Regions from separate parts of the Paraburkholderia nemoris genome, predicted to be linked through region 1. Evidence: riboswitches for the same ligand, from Rfam matches in the RefSeq annotation. Region 1 holds a riboswitch; the other holds the start of a gene.
What was found. Region 1 has a riboswitch for cobalamin ahead of cobA (uroporphyrinogen-III C-methyltransferase). Riboswitches for the same ligand answer to the same signal wherever they lie in the genome.
Positions count from the first base shown of each region.

Region 1 (7,626 bases):
CTCGCCCGGATCGTTGACGATGAACGGATACAGATGCGGCATCGGACCGAGAATCAGATCGGGCCAGCACGCATCGCTCAACGCGACGCTCTTGCCCGGCAGCCATTCGAGATTCCCGTGCTTGCCGACATGCACGACCGCGTCGATGCCAAACTGATGACGCAGCCAGAAATAGAAGGCCAGATAGGCGTGCGGCGGCACGAGTTCGGCGTCGTGATAGCTCGCGTAGTCGCCCTGCTCGCGCGAACGCGAAGGTTGAATGCCAACGAACACTTGCCCACAACGCCAGCCCGCGATCATGAAACGGCCGCGCCGCAACGTTGGATCCTGCTCGGGCGAGCCCCAACGCGCGTTCAGCGCATTGCGAGCTTCCGCCGGCAACGCGTTGAAGTACACAAGATAGTCGTCGAGCGCGAGGCTTTGCAACGCAGGCCGCAAATCGCGCACGACCGGATCGTTGGTCACGCCTTCTGTCAGCTTCTTCAACAGCGCGTCGCCGTCGGCGGGCAGCTCGGCGACGCGATATCCCTCATCGCGCAACATGGCAAGCAGGCCGACCACCGAGGCCGGCGTATCGAGCCCCACGCCATTGCCGATACGCCCTTCGCTCATCGGATAGTTGGCGAGGATCAGCGCGAGTTTCTTGTCCGCGTTATCGAGCGTGCGCAGACGGCACCAGCGGCGGCTCAATTCGGCCAGAAAGCCGACGCGTTCGAGGTCCGGTTGGTAGCGGACCACATCGACTTCGGTATGCGGGCAACGATAGGCGAGCCCCTTGAAACTGATCGCCCGCGTGATGATGCGGCCGTCCACTTCCGGCAGCGCGATATGCATGGCGATATCGCGCGAATTGAGACCCTGATTGTCCTTAACCCAATCTTCACGATTACCGCCGCTCAGGATCGCCTGCAGCACCGGCGCGTCGCCGGCGAGCGCAAGCGGCTCGGGGTCGTCGATAGCAGACGCGGCGAATGCGGTTGTATTCAGCACCAGCGCGACATCATGTTGCGCGCACAACTGCTGTACGACGTCGCGGCTCATCGCATCTTTGAGCGAGGTAATCGCGATCGGCAACGGATTCAGGCCTTGTGCTTCGAGTGCATCGATCAGGGCGTCGAACACCGCTGTGTTGGCCGCCTGCAAATGCGCCTTGTAGAACAGAATCGCAGCGACCGGCGCGTCATCAAGCCAGCGCGCCTGCCAGTCGGCAATGGTCGGCGTGTCGCGTTCGGGATGGTAAAGCGTCGCGGCAGGCAACGCGCGCGGCAGCGCAGGCTCGCGCCCCCAGCCAAGCGAGCGGTACGCGATAAACCGCAGGAACGCCTCGGCATTCTGCGGTCCGCCTTCACGCAGATAGCGCCATAGCTGATGGCACAGATCGGCGTCAGCGGTGCTGCGCGCGAGCAGATTCGGGTCTTCCTGCAGATCGCCGGAGAACATCGCGAGCGTCTGCTGCTTGCGCTCGGCGAGGGCGACCACCTGTTCGATGCCGTACGGCCAGTATGCCTCGCCGCCGAGATGATCGACCACCACGACACGCGCATGCTGCAACACGTCTTCGACATAGAAATCGACCGAAGCCGGTTGCCGCAAATACGTGACGTTCGCAAGCCGCACGCTCGGAAAGCCCTCGCCCAAGCGAGGAAACACGCTCGCGAGCAACGATAGCGTGGTATCCGCGGAGCTGAGCACCACGATATCGGCGGGCTGCTGATCGATCCGGATCACGCCCTGGGTATCGTCGACAAAACCGCCCGGCGTGGTGCGCAGCAGATGCATGACCGGTTACGCCTGCTGCGGCTGGGCGCTCGCCACGGTGCCCAACGCGGCGTCGAATGCCTGTTGCAGCGCGGCCTGGTCGAGGTCTTCGCCGATCAGCACAAAGCGGCTTTGTTGATCTGCGCCGGTTTCACCCGCTTGCCAGCGCCGGTCGAAGTAACTATCGAAACGACGGCCCACGCCCTGGATAACCAGACGCATCGCCGCGCCCGGCAGCGCCGCGAAACCTTTGACGCGATAAATCGTGTTGGTTTCGACGAGCCCTTGCAACGCGGCGATCACGGCTTCGCGCGACAAAACATTCGCGTGCACGACAACCGAATCGAACTCGTCGTGGTGATGATCAGCGTCTTCGGCCGAACCGTGATGGTCGTGGCGTAGATGGATTGTTTCTTCCGAGGCCGCTTCGAGGCCCAGCAGCGTATGCAGATCAAGTTGACCCATCTGTGCGCGCACGATCTTCACTTGCGGCGGAATTTCTTCGCGGATAACGGTTTCGACAGCAGCTTGACGCGCTTCGTCGAGCAGATCCGTTTTGTTCAGAATTACCAGATCGGCCGCCGACAATTGATCTTCGAACAATTCGTGCAGCGGCGATTCGTGATCGAGATTCGGATCGGCCTTGCGTTGCGCATCCACGGCGACCGGGTTGTCGGCGAACTGACCGCTCGCCGCAGCCGGGCCGTCGACCACGGTGACAACCGCGTCGACGGTAAAGCTATTCTTGATCTGCGGCCAGTTGAACGCCTGCACGAGCGGCTTCGGCAAGGCGAGACCGGACGTCTCGATCAGCACGTGATCGATCTGCTCACGGCGCTCCACGAGCTTTTCCATCACCGGGAAAAACTCTTCCTGCACGGTGCAGCACAGGCAGCCGTTCGCGAGTTCATACAGTTGCCCTTCGGTCTCGACGCCGTTTTCATCGCAGCCGATGCCGCAACCCTTGAGGATTTCCCCGTCGATGCCGAGTTCGCCGAACTCGTTGACGATCACCGCGATGCGCTTGCCGCCCGCATGCTGAAGAATGTGCCGCAGCAGCGTGGTCTTGCCGCTGCCGAGAAAGCCCGTGACGATGGTGACGGGGATCTTGCGCATTTGAGTTTGCATCGTGAGGTCCATCCGTAGGAGTTGCTCGTGCACGCCGAGGCATCGTGTATAGGCCGGGCAAACGGGGCACATACCCCAAACCACGACATTAACAAAACACGGGGACGAACAACGGCGTTGCCGAGGCAACCGAAAACTGGAAACGAGAATGAGGTCATGAACGCGCCACCGCATCCCCGCGATGGTCGTTCTTCGTAGTCTGGCCGGTATCCGGGCTGGCGAAAGCGCCGCTTCCCCTTCCCGGACGAGTGGTTTCTCGCCCAGTGGTTATATGCCGACGCGGCCTTGCGCGTGGACATCGAAGCCGGCTCCGCGGCGCTCAGGAACGCACCGCTTTTCGCTTACCGTTGCGGGGGCAGCACAGGTTGACCCGGTCCATTGCAGGTGGGCACCCTGTTTCCCGTTTAACTGCATGCGCACGAGCGCGCACACGAGCACCAAAGTGCGTGCGAGTTTAGGCCGAGCGCCCCGTGCCGTCAAGGAAACGCGGGCTTCGGCAAGGCCTTTCCACAGTGCCGGCGCGGCCTGCCATGTGCTATCGTATGCGCGCGTTTGGTGCCCGCATATGCGTTCGCATGTGCAGTTAAACGGGAAACAGGCCGCGCTCGCTGCGCTCAACCTGTGCTGTCCCCGCAACGGTAAGCGACCTGCGGTGCTTTCGCATCGCGCATGCGTTTTTGATGCCACTGTCCGACGAATCCGGACGGGAAGGCAAAACGCATGAGGCCGCCAGCCCGGATACCGGCCAGACGCGGAGGCAGCGAACGTCACGCTGCCGGCCGCCGGAATCCGCGAGGGACGGATGTGAAGGCGCTGAAGCACGACGTGGCGCGGCCGTTGGCGTTTTCCTGTGGGAAGCGCGGCGAGCGGCGTTTCTCGTTGCGCGTAATCTGTAGCACCGCATGACCTCAATTTCTGCCGCCTCCGGCATCTTCGCGCCTCGTCCGCTCTCGTTTGTCACGACATGGCACGCGCCATGCACGCCGCGATGAGCCGCGCCTGGCTGATCGGCGCCGGCCCCGGCGACGTCGAACTGATGACGCTCAAGGCGACACGCGCGTTGGCACAGGCCGACGTGGTGCTGGTCGACGATCTGGTGAATCCTGAAGTACTGCAGTTCGCGCGCGCCGACGCGCTGGTCGTGTATGTCGGCAAACGTGGCGGGCATCCGTCGACGCCGCAGGCCGGCATCGTCGCGCAAATGCTCGAGCATCTGCAGGCGGGACGCAGCGTCGCCCGTTTGAAAGGCGGTGATCCGTTCGTGTTCGGTCGTGGCGGCGAAGAACAAGAGGCGCTGCATGCCGCGGGCATCAGCGTGGACGTGATCAATGGCATCACCGCCGGGATTGCGGCGCCCGCGGCAATCGGCATTCCTGTGACGCATCGCGATCACGCGCAAGGCGTGGTGTTCGTCACCGGACACGGCGCCGGCAGCGGCGAGCCGGACTGGGCCGCGCTCGTCGCTACGCGAATGACGCTGGTGATTTACATGGGCATGCGGCGACTGAACGAAATCGTCGACGCATTGCTCGCGGCCGGGATGAGCGCCGATACGCCGTGCGCAGCGATCGAATCGGCCACGCGCCCCGAGCAACGGCATGCGCTCTCGCGGCTCGGGGAGTTCGCGGATACAGTCTCGCGCGCTGGACTCGGCTCGCCGGCGATCGTGGTGATCGGTGGCGTGGCGTCGCTGGCTTTGGCGCGGGATGCGGTGAATGTCGGCAGCGAACCTTACGGACGCGCAATGAAAACGCTAACCGTCGGCATCGGTTGTCGTTTGCACAGCTCCGCCGAGGAAATCGAAACGGCTGTCCGTGCCACGCTCGGCTCGCATTCATTCGACGAAATCAGCATGATCGCCTCGGTTGACGTCAAAGCCCACGAAACCGGTCTGCTCGAATTTTGCGCAAGTCATGCGCTGCCGCTGAAACTGTTCAGCCGCGAGCAGATTGCGGCGATCTCCGTGGAGGATCCGTCGGCGGCCACGCGTGAGCATCTCGGCGTAGATGGCGTCTGCGAGCCGTGTGCGTTGCTCGCTGCGGCAGCCGAATCTGATGCGGCCCGCGCGCCTGACGCAGCCCATGCGCCAATTGGCTCAATGACCCCAGTTGCCTCGTTTGCAGCCGATACCGCCAACGCACGGCTACTCGTGCGCAAAACCGTACACGCCGGCGTCACGGTCGCAATCGCATCGACCACCGCTCGCCCCGCCCGCGACCACACAAACACCGACACTCAAGAACAGGACCGTCCATGAAAACCGATCCCGAATCGCATCAACGCATGACCGAACGCCGGCGCGAGGGCCACGAGAAAAAGCAGGCCAGCGCCACCGTCGAAAAAGGTCTGCTGATCGTCAATACCGGCACCGGCAAAGGCAAAACCACCGCCGCCTTCGGCATGGCCGTGCGCGTGCTCGGGCACGGCATGCGCCTTGGCGTCGTGCAATTCATTAAGGGCGCGCTGCATACGTCGGAACGCGACTTCCTCGGCGCGATCGCCAATTGCGACTTCGTCACGATGGGCGACGGCTACACCTGGAACACGCAGAATCGCGACGCCGACATCGCCACTGCGCGCAAAGGGTGGAACGAAGCACGCCGCATGATCGAAAGCGGCGACTATCAGATGGTGATCCTCGACGAACTGAACACCGTGCTGAAGTACGAATACCTGCCGCTCGACGAAGTATTGTCGGTGCTGAACGCGCGCGCGGAAATGCTGCACGTGGTGGTGACCGGCCGTCACGCGCCGGACGCGCTGATCGAAGCCGCCGACCTCGTCACCGAAATGCGCATCGTCAAGCATCCGTATCGCGAGCAAGGCGTGAAAGCTCAGCGCGGCGTGGAGTTCTGAGCGATGTCCGCGTGTCCCGCCCTGTTCATTAGCGCGCCCGCGTCGGGCCAAGGCAAGACCACGATTACCGCGGGTCTGGCGCGCTACCATCGGCGGCTGGGGCGACGCGTGCGCGTATTCAAAACGGGCCCCGACTTTCTCGACCCGATGATCCTCGCGCGTGCCAGCGGCGCGCCGGTGCTGTCGCTCGATCTGTGGATGGTGGGCAAGTCGGCCTGTCGCAATCTGCTCGCGCATGCGGCGGCCGAAGCGGATCTGATCCTGATCGAAGGCGTGATGGGTCTGTTCGACGGCACACCGAGCAGCGCCGATCTGGCAACTACTTTCGGCGTGCCGGTACTCGCGGTGATTTCAGCGAAAGCGATGGCGCAGACCTTCGGCGCAGTCGCCTTCGGCCTCGCGCAATTCAGGCGGGAGGTCCCGTTTTACGGCGTGCTCGCCAATCGCGTCGGCTCGCCAAGGCACGCGCAAATGCTCGAAGAGACTTTGCCGCCGGACCTGCGCTGGTGCGGGCATATCAGCGGCAACGACGAAATCGAACTGCCCGATCGCCATCTCGGCCTGCACCAGGCGGCGGAGATCGACGATCTGGACACACGTCTGGATCGCGCCGCCGATGCGCTCGCGCAAACCGCGCTGGCCGAGTTGCCCCCGCCGGTCGAATTCGGCGCGCCCATCGAAGAAGCACCGCCGCGTCTTCTGGAAGGCAAGCGCATCGCCATTGCGCGCGATGCCGCGTTCTCGTTCATCTATCCAGCCAACGTCACGTTACTGGAGACGCTCGGCGCGCACATCGACTATTTCTCACCGCTCGCCGATGAAGCGTTGCCGGAGCACGCCGACGCCCTGTACCTGCCAGGCGGCTATCCCGAACTACATGCTGAATTGCTCGCCGGCAATCTGCACAGCGCCGCAACGATCCGCACGCATGCTGCCGCAGGCAAACCGGTCGTTGCCGAATGCGGCGGCATGCTCTACCTGCTCGAACAGCTGACCGACACGAGCGGCACCACCACGCCGATGCTCGCCCTGCTGCCCGGCCATGCAACAATGCAAACGCGCTTCACCGCGCTCGGCATGCAACAGATCGACGGCCTGCACGGTTCAATGACCGGCCACACGTTTCACTACTCAAAGCTGACAACACCGCTCACGCCGCTGCGTTCAGCCACCCGGCCAAATAGCGATGCCCCCGGCGAGGCCGTGTTCCGCGCCGGCTCGATCGTGGCAACCTATATGCATGCTTACTGGCCCTCCAACCCGGCCTTCACGGCCGCCCTGTTCCATGGCGAAGCCTTTTAACGATTCCGAACGCGAAGCCGTCTACCGCGCGATTTACGAGCGGCGCGACATGCGCCATTTCGTGCCCGACCCGATTGAGCCTGCCGTGCTGCAACGCCTGCTCGATGCAGCGCATCACGCACCGAGCGTCGGCTTCATGCAGCCGTGGCGCATCGCGCGCATTACCGACCCGGCTTTGCGCACCGCGCTGCACGCAACCGTCGAAAGCGAACGCATCGCCACCGCCGACGCACTCGGCAAGCGTCGCGAAGAGTTCATGAAGCTGAAGGTGGAGGGCATGCTGGAATGCGGCGAACTGCTGGTGATGGCGCTGATGGACGGCCGCGAGCGTCACATCTTCGGACGCCGCACCTTGCCGGAGATGGACCTGGCTTCCGTGGCGTGCGCGATCCAGAACATGTGGCTGGCCGCGCGCGCGGAAGGTCTGGGAATGGGCTGGGTGTCGCTATTCGACGTCGACACGGTGCGTACGCTGCTGCATATGCCCGAGGGCGCACGGCCGGTGGCGATTCTGTGTCTCGGCCACGTCGATCAGTTCTACAGCGAGCCGATGCTGGAAACCGAACGCTGGGCGAGCCGCAT
Region 1 is NZ_CAJNBO010000013.1:5,382-13,007, forward strand. It holds gene cobN (cobaltochelatase subunit CobN) at 1-1,779, opposite strand, end outside; gene cobW (cobalamin biosynthesis protein CobW) at 1,786-2,886, opposite strand; cobalamin riboswitch at 3,071-3,343, opposite strand; cobalamin riboswitch at 3,423-3,650, shown strand; partial or broken gene cobA (uroporphyrinogen-III C-methyltransferase) at 3,875-4,597, shown strand; gene KHO33_RS42810 (cobalamin biosynthesis protein) at 4,631-5,143, shown strand; gene cobO (cob(I)yrinic acid a,c-diamide adenosyltransferase) at 5,140-5,742, shown strand; gene KHO33_RS20730 (cobyrinate a,c-diamide synthase) at 5,746-7,044, shown strand; gene bluB (5,6-dimethylbenzimidazole synthase) at 7,028-7,626, shown strand, end outside.

Region 2 (7,626 bases), on a different contig from region 1:
TGGAGCGCGTCGGCGCGCGAGCAAATTGGCGACGTAACCGTCATGGGCGGCTACGAGCACTATCTGTTCAACCCGACCAAAGGCAAGACGGTGTCGTCGGCGTTGTGGTTCGGCGGCGTGCGCTATCTGATCGCACCGACGTTCCGCTTGACGGCCGCCGCGTATTACCAGAGCAACAAGGCGGACAACGTATCGAACTCGTTGATGGGTGTGCTCGGTGCGGACTATATTCTGTCGAAGCGAACCGATGTGTACGCAACCGTTGCGTACGCCGCTTCCACGCGCTATGCCAACGATCAGTACACGCCGGTCGGTTTGACGAGTGACACCGCATTCGGTCCGAACCAGACGGGTGTGACGCTCGGCATTCGCCACCGGTTCTGAGTTTTTGAGCTTTTCAACGACGGATTTGACGATGCGCCGCGTTCAAGACAGTGCACGGTGATCAGGAGCAAGCTGCATGACATTCAATCTTTCACGACGTCTGGCGATGGGGTGCGCGGCAGCGGGCGCCGCCATGCTGGCAGTGCTCGCGCAACCGGCATTCGCGGTGCATGCCTACGAGTCGCATCTGAAGCCGGTGGCGACGATCTCGGATACGCGGTTTGTGATCGAGACGCCGCAAGGGCAAGCTGAATTTCCGTTGTACCTGTCGAAGGATTGGAGCGTCGCGCAACCGCAGGTGACGCGTGCGGTGATCGTGATTCACGGCAAACTGCGCAACGCGGACGTGTATTTCCGCACCGCGCAGAATGCACGCGATTCTGCTCATGCGGATCCCGATAGCACACTTCTGATCGCGCCGCAGTTCCTCGCCACGCTCGACACGCGTGTGCATAACGAACCGGCCGACCTGCTGCGCTGGACCGGCGACGCGTGGATGGGTGGCGAAGCGGCGCGTGCGCCGCAGCCCATCAGTTCGTATGCAGTGCTCGACGCGATCGTCACGCGCCTTGCGGATCGCAAGCTGTTTCCGAATCTGCGGCACGTCGTGTTCGCGGGGCACTCAGGTGGTGGCCAGGTCGTGCAGCGCTACGCGGTGGCGGCGCATAACATCGACGTGCTGACGAATGAAGGCATCGACGTGCGCTACGTGGTGGCGAGCCCGTCGACGTATGCGTATTTCGATGCACAACGGCCGAATGCGCAAGGTGTAGCGGCGCCGTTCGACGCCGCGCAATGCGCCGACTTCAATCAATGGAAATACGGCATGGACAATCGGCCGCCGTACCTCGACGATCGCTCGCCCGCACAACTCGAAGCGACTTATGCGTCGCGCCGTATTGACTACCTGGTCGGCGGCGCGGACGACGATCCGCAGCAAAGCGCGCTCGATAAAAGCTGTGCCGCCGAAGCGCAAGGTCCACAGCGTGTGGCGCGTGCAGAGGCGTATTACCGGTACATCCAGTCGCGTCATCCGGAGGGGCTGAAGCAGAGTTTTCATATCGTGCCGGGTGTGGGCCACAACGGCGCACTTATGCTGACGTCGGTCTGCGCGTTGTCGGCGATGTTCGACACCAAAGGATGCGAGCAATGAGCGGGGCGAGCTTGAATCAGCGTGACGGTGCGGCGTCCGCTACGGAGACATCGAACGGACTGAGCCCGTCGATGGTGCGGCGCGCGATCTTTGCCTCGGTGCTCGGCAACGGGCTCGAGTGGTTCGATTTTCTGATCTACGGCTACTTCGCGAAGATCATCGCGCTAGTGTTCTTTCCCGGCGGCAGCGGTTTCGTGTCGATCATGCTGACGCTCGCCACGTTCGCCGTGGGCTTTATCGTGCGGCCGATCGGCGGCATTCTGTTCGGCATCTACGCGGACCGGGCCGGGCGGCGCAAGGCGCTTTCGCTGCTGATCATTTCGATGGCGGCGAGCACGCTGTTGATGGGCCTCACGCCGGGTTATGCCAGCATCGGCATTGCGGCGCCGTTGCTTGTGGTGCTTGCGCGGCTGTTGCAAGGGCTCTCGGTGGGCGGGCAGTTCGCGACGGCATCGGCGATGCTGGTCGAGTACGCGCCGCCGCACAAGAAGATGTTCTACGGCAGCTTCAATATGTCGGCGCAGGCGTTCGCGTTGCTGCTTTCGTCAGGCGTCGGTTATCTGCTGACCACGCAGTTCACGCATGAGCAACTGGTGGCATGGGGCTGGCGCCTGCCGTTTCTGTTCGGCGCGTTGGCGGGGCCGTTCGGTTTCTACATCCGGCATCGCGTGGCGGAATCGCCTGAGTTCGAGCGCTTGCTCGATCAAAAGGACAAGCCGCCGCGCGTTACGGTGCGCCAGTTCTTCCGCGAGAACGGCGACGCGGCGATTTGCGCGATGGGCGTGATCATCATCGGCGCGGCGACCAATTATGTGTGGCACTCGTATCTGTCGGTGTATGTCGAGCGTCAATTGCATCTGCCGCTGTCCACTGCGCTGCTCGGCGCGTTCGTGTCGGGCGTGCTGAATCTGTTCCTGTTTCCGCTGTCCGGCAAGCTCGCCGATCGTTATGGCGCGTACCGGCTGTTCTATCCGATCGTGATCACGTGGATGGTGTGCGTGTATCCGCTGTATCACTTCGTCGTGACGAATCCGACGCCGGGGCATCTGTTCATCGCGCAGATGGTCGCGACGGTGGTCCTCGCCGCCATGTCCGGTTCGCACCCCGGCATGCTCGCGACGCTGTTTCCGGTGCGCAACCGTTCGGCGGGCGTGGCGCTCTCGTACAACATTGCGGTGACGCTGTTCGGCGGCATGGCGCCGCTCACCATCACCGCCCTGACGCATCTGACCGGCAGCAGTCTGACGCCGGCGTTCTACCTGATTTTTGCCGGTTTCGTGTCGCTCGCGATGGTGTATTTCACGCGCTCGGGACGTGAGCCGGGCGGTGCAACGGCGAAGTTCGTCACGCGTTAACCGCCACTAGCCAGCGCCCCTAGCCAGACTGATTAGATGACCCACGAGCTTATTGCATGACCCAGCCTTTGATTACAGATGACGAACGCGCGCCGAATGAACGTCCGGTTGCCGTCGTCGCCAGCCGGCATCTGAGTGTCGCGACGCCTGCGGGCAGCGGCACGGTGCCGGTGTTCGCGAACGGCGACTGGCTTGCGCCGACGCATGACGTCAAGCGTGCCGTGATTCTGATTCACGGACGCCTGCGCAATGCGGATACGTACTTCAATCTTGCGGAGCGTGCCTGCGCACTGGCTGGTGGCGATGCAGCCGATACGCTGCTGATCGTGCCGCAGTTCCTCGCGAGTGCTGACGTTGGCGCGCATGCGTTACCGCCATCCACGTTGCATTGGGAATGGACTGGCTGGATGGGCGGCGACAACGCCAAAGGTCCGGCGCCGCTCAGTTCGTTCGATGTGCTCGACGCCATTCTGCAGACGCTGGCGTCGCGCGAGCAGTTTGCGTCGCTGACCGAGGTGGTGATCGCCGGGCATTCGGGCGGTGGCCAGGTGGTGCAGCGCTACGCCGTGGTGACGCGGGGTGAGGCGCCGCTCGTCGCGCGCGGAATTGCAGTGCGCTATGTGGTCGCGAATCCATCGTCGTATGTGTACTTCGATGCGATGCGGCCGACAGCATCAGGTGAATTCGTGGCGTTCGATGCGACGGCATGTCCGTCGTTCAATCGCTGGAAGTATGGGCTCGAAGATTTGCCGGCCTATGCTTCGAGTGGCGGGGAGGCTGGCTCGGCTGATGCGCTCGAATCGCGCTATGCGCGTCGTGACGTCACCGTGCTGCTCGGCGGTGCGGATTGCGATCCGCAGCATCCGGCACTCGACCGTTCATGCGCGGCGCAGACGCAAGGCGAGCATCGGCTGGGACGCGGACTGGCTTACTCGCGCTATATGGCGTTGAGGTGTCCGGAAGCGGCGGCGAAGCATCGTACGTTTGTGATCGACGGCGTCGGGCACGACGCGAACGGGATTTTTGCATCGGCGCAGGGGCTGGCGGCCTTGTTCGGCAAGGCATGAACCGTGCTACTGCGATAAGGCCAGCTTTCAAAGGACTGTGCCGACATGAACAAGACCCGAATCCTCGCGGCCGCGATCGCCGCTGTATCGCTTGGCGCCTTGCTGCCGTGCAGCGCCAATGCCGACGATGCGCCTAGCCCATGTGCGTCGCTCAAACGGATCGTCGCAGCGGCGCCGGACGGTCTGGCTTCGCTCACACCGGAAGACGGCAAGGGCGTTGCGCAACCCTACGGCGATGACGCCCAATGTTCGGCGAGCCGTGGGAGTTATCAATGCACGTGGACGCCGCATCACGATGCCGGTTCGAGCACGGATGCACTGCAGGGTGTCGCGGCGGACATCGCATCGTGCCTGCCCGACGCGACGCATGATCAGAATTCACCGGGTCGTCAGCATTTTTATCTAGGCACGCGTGCCAAACGGACTGATATCACGTTGACGCGGGCTGATTCGAGCAAGTTGCGGCTGGTTGTATCGGGCAAGTGAGTGGGCACATGCGTTTCGGGCTGTCCGCGTGCGGCCGTTATCGCGACGCCGGCCACCATGTCCAGCCGCGTCGCGAGCGTCGCAACTCGACCATCGAGAGCGGCGCGATTTCGATGCGCGGAAACACGGCCGGTGACGCGCCGAGCGCATGAACGATCGCGGCCCGGATCACGGAAGCGTGCGTGACGGCGACCACGTTTTGCGTGTTGCCCGGTATGACGCCCTCGCTCAACGCACCGTTTAGCGTGTCGAGCCACTGTCCCACCCGCTTCACGAGTTGACTGAACGACTCGCCGCCGTGTGCGGCTGCGTCAGGATCATGTGTCCACGCGGCGAGGTCGTCCGGTGCTTCGACCGCGAGATCGGCAAGGCGACGGCCATGCCACAGGCCGTAGTCCATATCTGCCAGCCCCTCGTCGGCTGATGCGCCCGGGGCCGATGCCGCGGCACCGAGCCCCAAGGCCGACGCCGTCTCGCGCGCACAAACGGCAGGGCTGACGAAAACCGCCGCGTCATCCGGAATCGACAGACGCGTTCGTGCGGCGGCTGCTTCGGCGAGGCCGCGTGCGTCGAGTGGGTCGTCGGCGGGGAAGCGGCCCGCGCGCATCGCTGCGGTCGATGCGTGGCTGATCAGTAACAGCCGTATGTCCATTCAGTTGATTTCCATAAAGACCGGCCTAAAGCGGGACGCCGCGTGCATGCTTTGCATTGCCGGGAGGCAAAGTTTAGCGCGTAGAATAGCGTCACTGCGAAGCACGGAAGCCGGTGAGAGCCCGGCGCGGTCGCGCCACTGTAATCGGCATTCATGAGCCGAAAGCCAGACCTGAGCTTCGCACCATCCCTCTTCAATCGACTATCGGGGCGCGTTACCCCCAGGAGATGTCCATTATGTCCAACGCTGTTTTCGATTCCACGACACAGCCTGTCGCCCAACCTACGCCGATTCCGCTGCGTGAACTGCTGCCTTGGGTCGTGTTCGGCGGCTTGCTGCTGTTGCTCGCGCTGTATTTCGTTGGTGCGGAACAGGGCGCCACGTCGCTGGTGCCCGGCATGTATGTGCACGAATTCGTGCACGACGGCCGCCATCTGCTCGGCTTTCCCTGCCACTAACGGAGTCGAACATGGTCGGTAAATTGTTGGTACGCGGGATGCTTGCAGGCATCGCCGCGGGATTGCTCACGTTCGGCTTCGCGAGATTAGTGGGCGAGCCGCAGGTCGATCAGGCGATTTCCTTCGAGGAAAAGGCCGACGCCGCCAAAGGCGAAGCGCCCGAACCCGAACTGGTGAGCCGCGGCACCCAGGCCGGCCTCGGACTGTTGACGGGCGTGGTGACGTACGGCGCCGCGTTCGGCGGGCTGTTCTCGCTGGTGTTCGCGTATGCATATGGCCGCGTCGGCACGCTGAGTGCGCGCGCGTTGTCCGCATGGCTCGCACTTGGCGCGTTTATCACGCTGGTGATTGTCCCGAACATCAAGTACCCGGCGAATCCACCCTCGGTGGGCGACCCCGAGACGATCGGGATGCGGACCGGCTTGTTCTTCCTGATGATTGCGATCTCGTTGGCGGCAATGGTGTTTTCGCTGAAGGTTCGACGCCGCGCGGCGCTGAAGCTGGGCGCGTGGAATGGCTCGATCGTGGCGGGCGTGGTGTTCGTTGCGATCATTGCTGCCGTGCAACTGTCGATGCCGACGATCAACGAAGTGCCGGCGGCTTTCCCGGCAGTGCTGTTGTGGAAATTCCGCGTCGCGGCCATCGGCATGCAGGTGATTATGTGGACGACCGCTGGGCTGCTGTTCGGCGCCCTCGTTGAGCGAAGCAAATTGCTGGCGCCCGCGAGCCGCAGCGCCGCGAAGTCCGCTTACCTTTGATGTGAACGGCGTGACCGCGCGAGCCGCGGTCACGCCGACGTGCAGCGCGAGAGAAGCCAAATACATCAAGTACTTGGCGCGTTTGCCGGAATGTTATCCACAGGCTTGTGAACGTTTTCTGTGGATAAGCCACCCCTCTGCAATGCGCGGCTCCGCGCCAACCGTGTAGGCGATCATCGCTGCGTCCCCCCGCGCCGCAAGCAACAAACCGATCTGCGTCAAGCACTTAGGTACGATGCCCCGCTGTTATCAACAACCCTATGAACATTTTCTGTGGACAAGTTCCATAGCCGCATAACGTTATGCGAATCGCTTGGTTGCCCGAAGCCGGGGCAAATCCGACACTCACTCCAATCTCAAGCAAACCGAGCCTGGAGCCATGTCGAACACATCAAGCTTGCGCCCATCATGGGCCACTCACTTCGCGGCACTTCTGCTGCTGGCCGCATCGGCACTAACGACGACAACGGCCATCGCCGCGCCACCTTCGGGCGATCCGATCCTGATAGGCGTCAGCGGCCCGCTGACCGGCCAGAACGCTCAGTACGGCGCGCAATGGAAAGCCGGTTTCGATCTTGCATTGGATGAGATCAACAGCCACAACGGCATCAACGGCCGTCCGCTGAACTACGTCTTCGAGGACAGCCAGAGCGACCCACGCCAGTCCATCACGATCGCGCAGAAATTCGTCAACGACCCGCGCATCCTGATCGAACTCGGCGACTTCTCGAGTCCGGCTTCGATGGCGGCGTCGCCGATTTATCAGCATGCCGGCCTCGTGCAACTCGGCTTCACCAACTCGCATCCTGACTTCACCAAAGGCGGCGACTACATCTGGAGCCCATCGGTCAGCCAGGCCGACGCGCAGCCGCTGCTTGCCGACCTCGCCGTGAAAACGCTCGGCCTCAAGCGCATCGCCGTGCTCTATCTGAACACCGACTGGGGACGCACCAGCAAGGACGTCTTCGTCAAAGCCGCCAATGAACGTGGCGCGCAAGTCGTTGCGGCCGAAGGCTATCAGTCGGCCGAGAAAGATTTTCGCGCGACGCTGGTGCGCGTAGGCGCCGCGAACCCGGATGGCATCGTGCTGATCTCGTACTACTCCGACGGCGCGCAGATCGCCCGCCAGGCGAGAACGAGCGGCATCAACCTGCCGATTGCCGCAGCCAGTTCCGTGTATTCGCCGAAATTCCTCGAGCTCGGCGGTGAGGCCGTCAACGGCGTGGCGACGAATACCAGCTTCTTCCCCGGTGAATCCGGGCCTGAAGTGCAAAGCTTCGTTAAACGCTTCGAGGCGAAATACCACCGTGAGC
Region 2 is NZ_CAJNBO010000002.1:421,984-429,609, forward strand. It holds gene KHO33_RS04510 (porin) at 1-384, shown strand, start outside; gene KHO33_RS04515 (alpha/beta hydrolase) at 461-1,537, shown strand; gene KHO33_RS04520 (MFS transporter) at 1,534-2,892, shown strand; gene KHO33_RS04525 (alpha/beta hydrolase) at 2,949-3,959, shown strand; gene KHO33_RS04530 (hypothetical protein) at 4,005-4,445, shown strand; gene KHO33_RS04535 (histidine phosphatase family protein) at 4,483-5,097, opposite strand; adenosylcobalamin (AdoCbl) riboswitch at 5,193-5,280, shown strand; gene KHO33_RS04540 (CbtB domain-containing protein) at 5,334-5,555, shown strand; gene KHO33_RS04545 (CbtA family protein) at 5,567-6,313, shown strand; gene KHO33_RS04550 (ABC transporter substrate-binding protein) at 6,693-7,626, shown strand, end outside.
Region 2: linked by a shared signal. The riboswitch ahead of KHO33_RS04540 (CbtB domain-containing protein) and the one ahead of cobA (uroporphyrinogen-III C-methyltransferase) in region 1 are both predicted to bind cobalamin.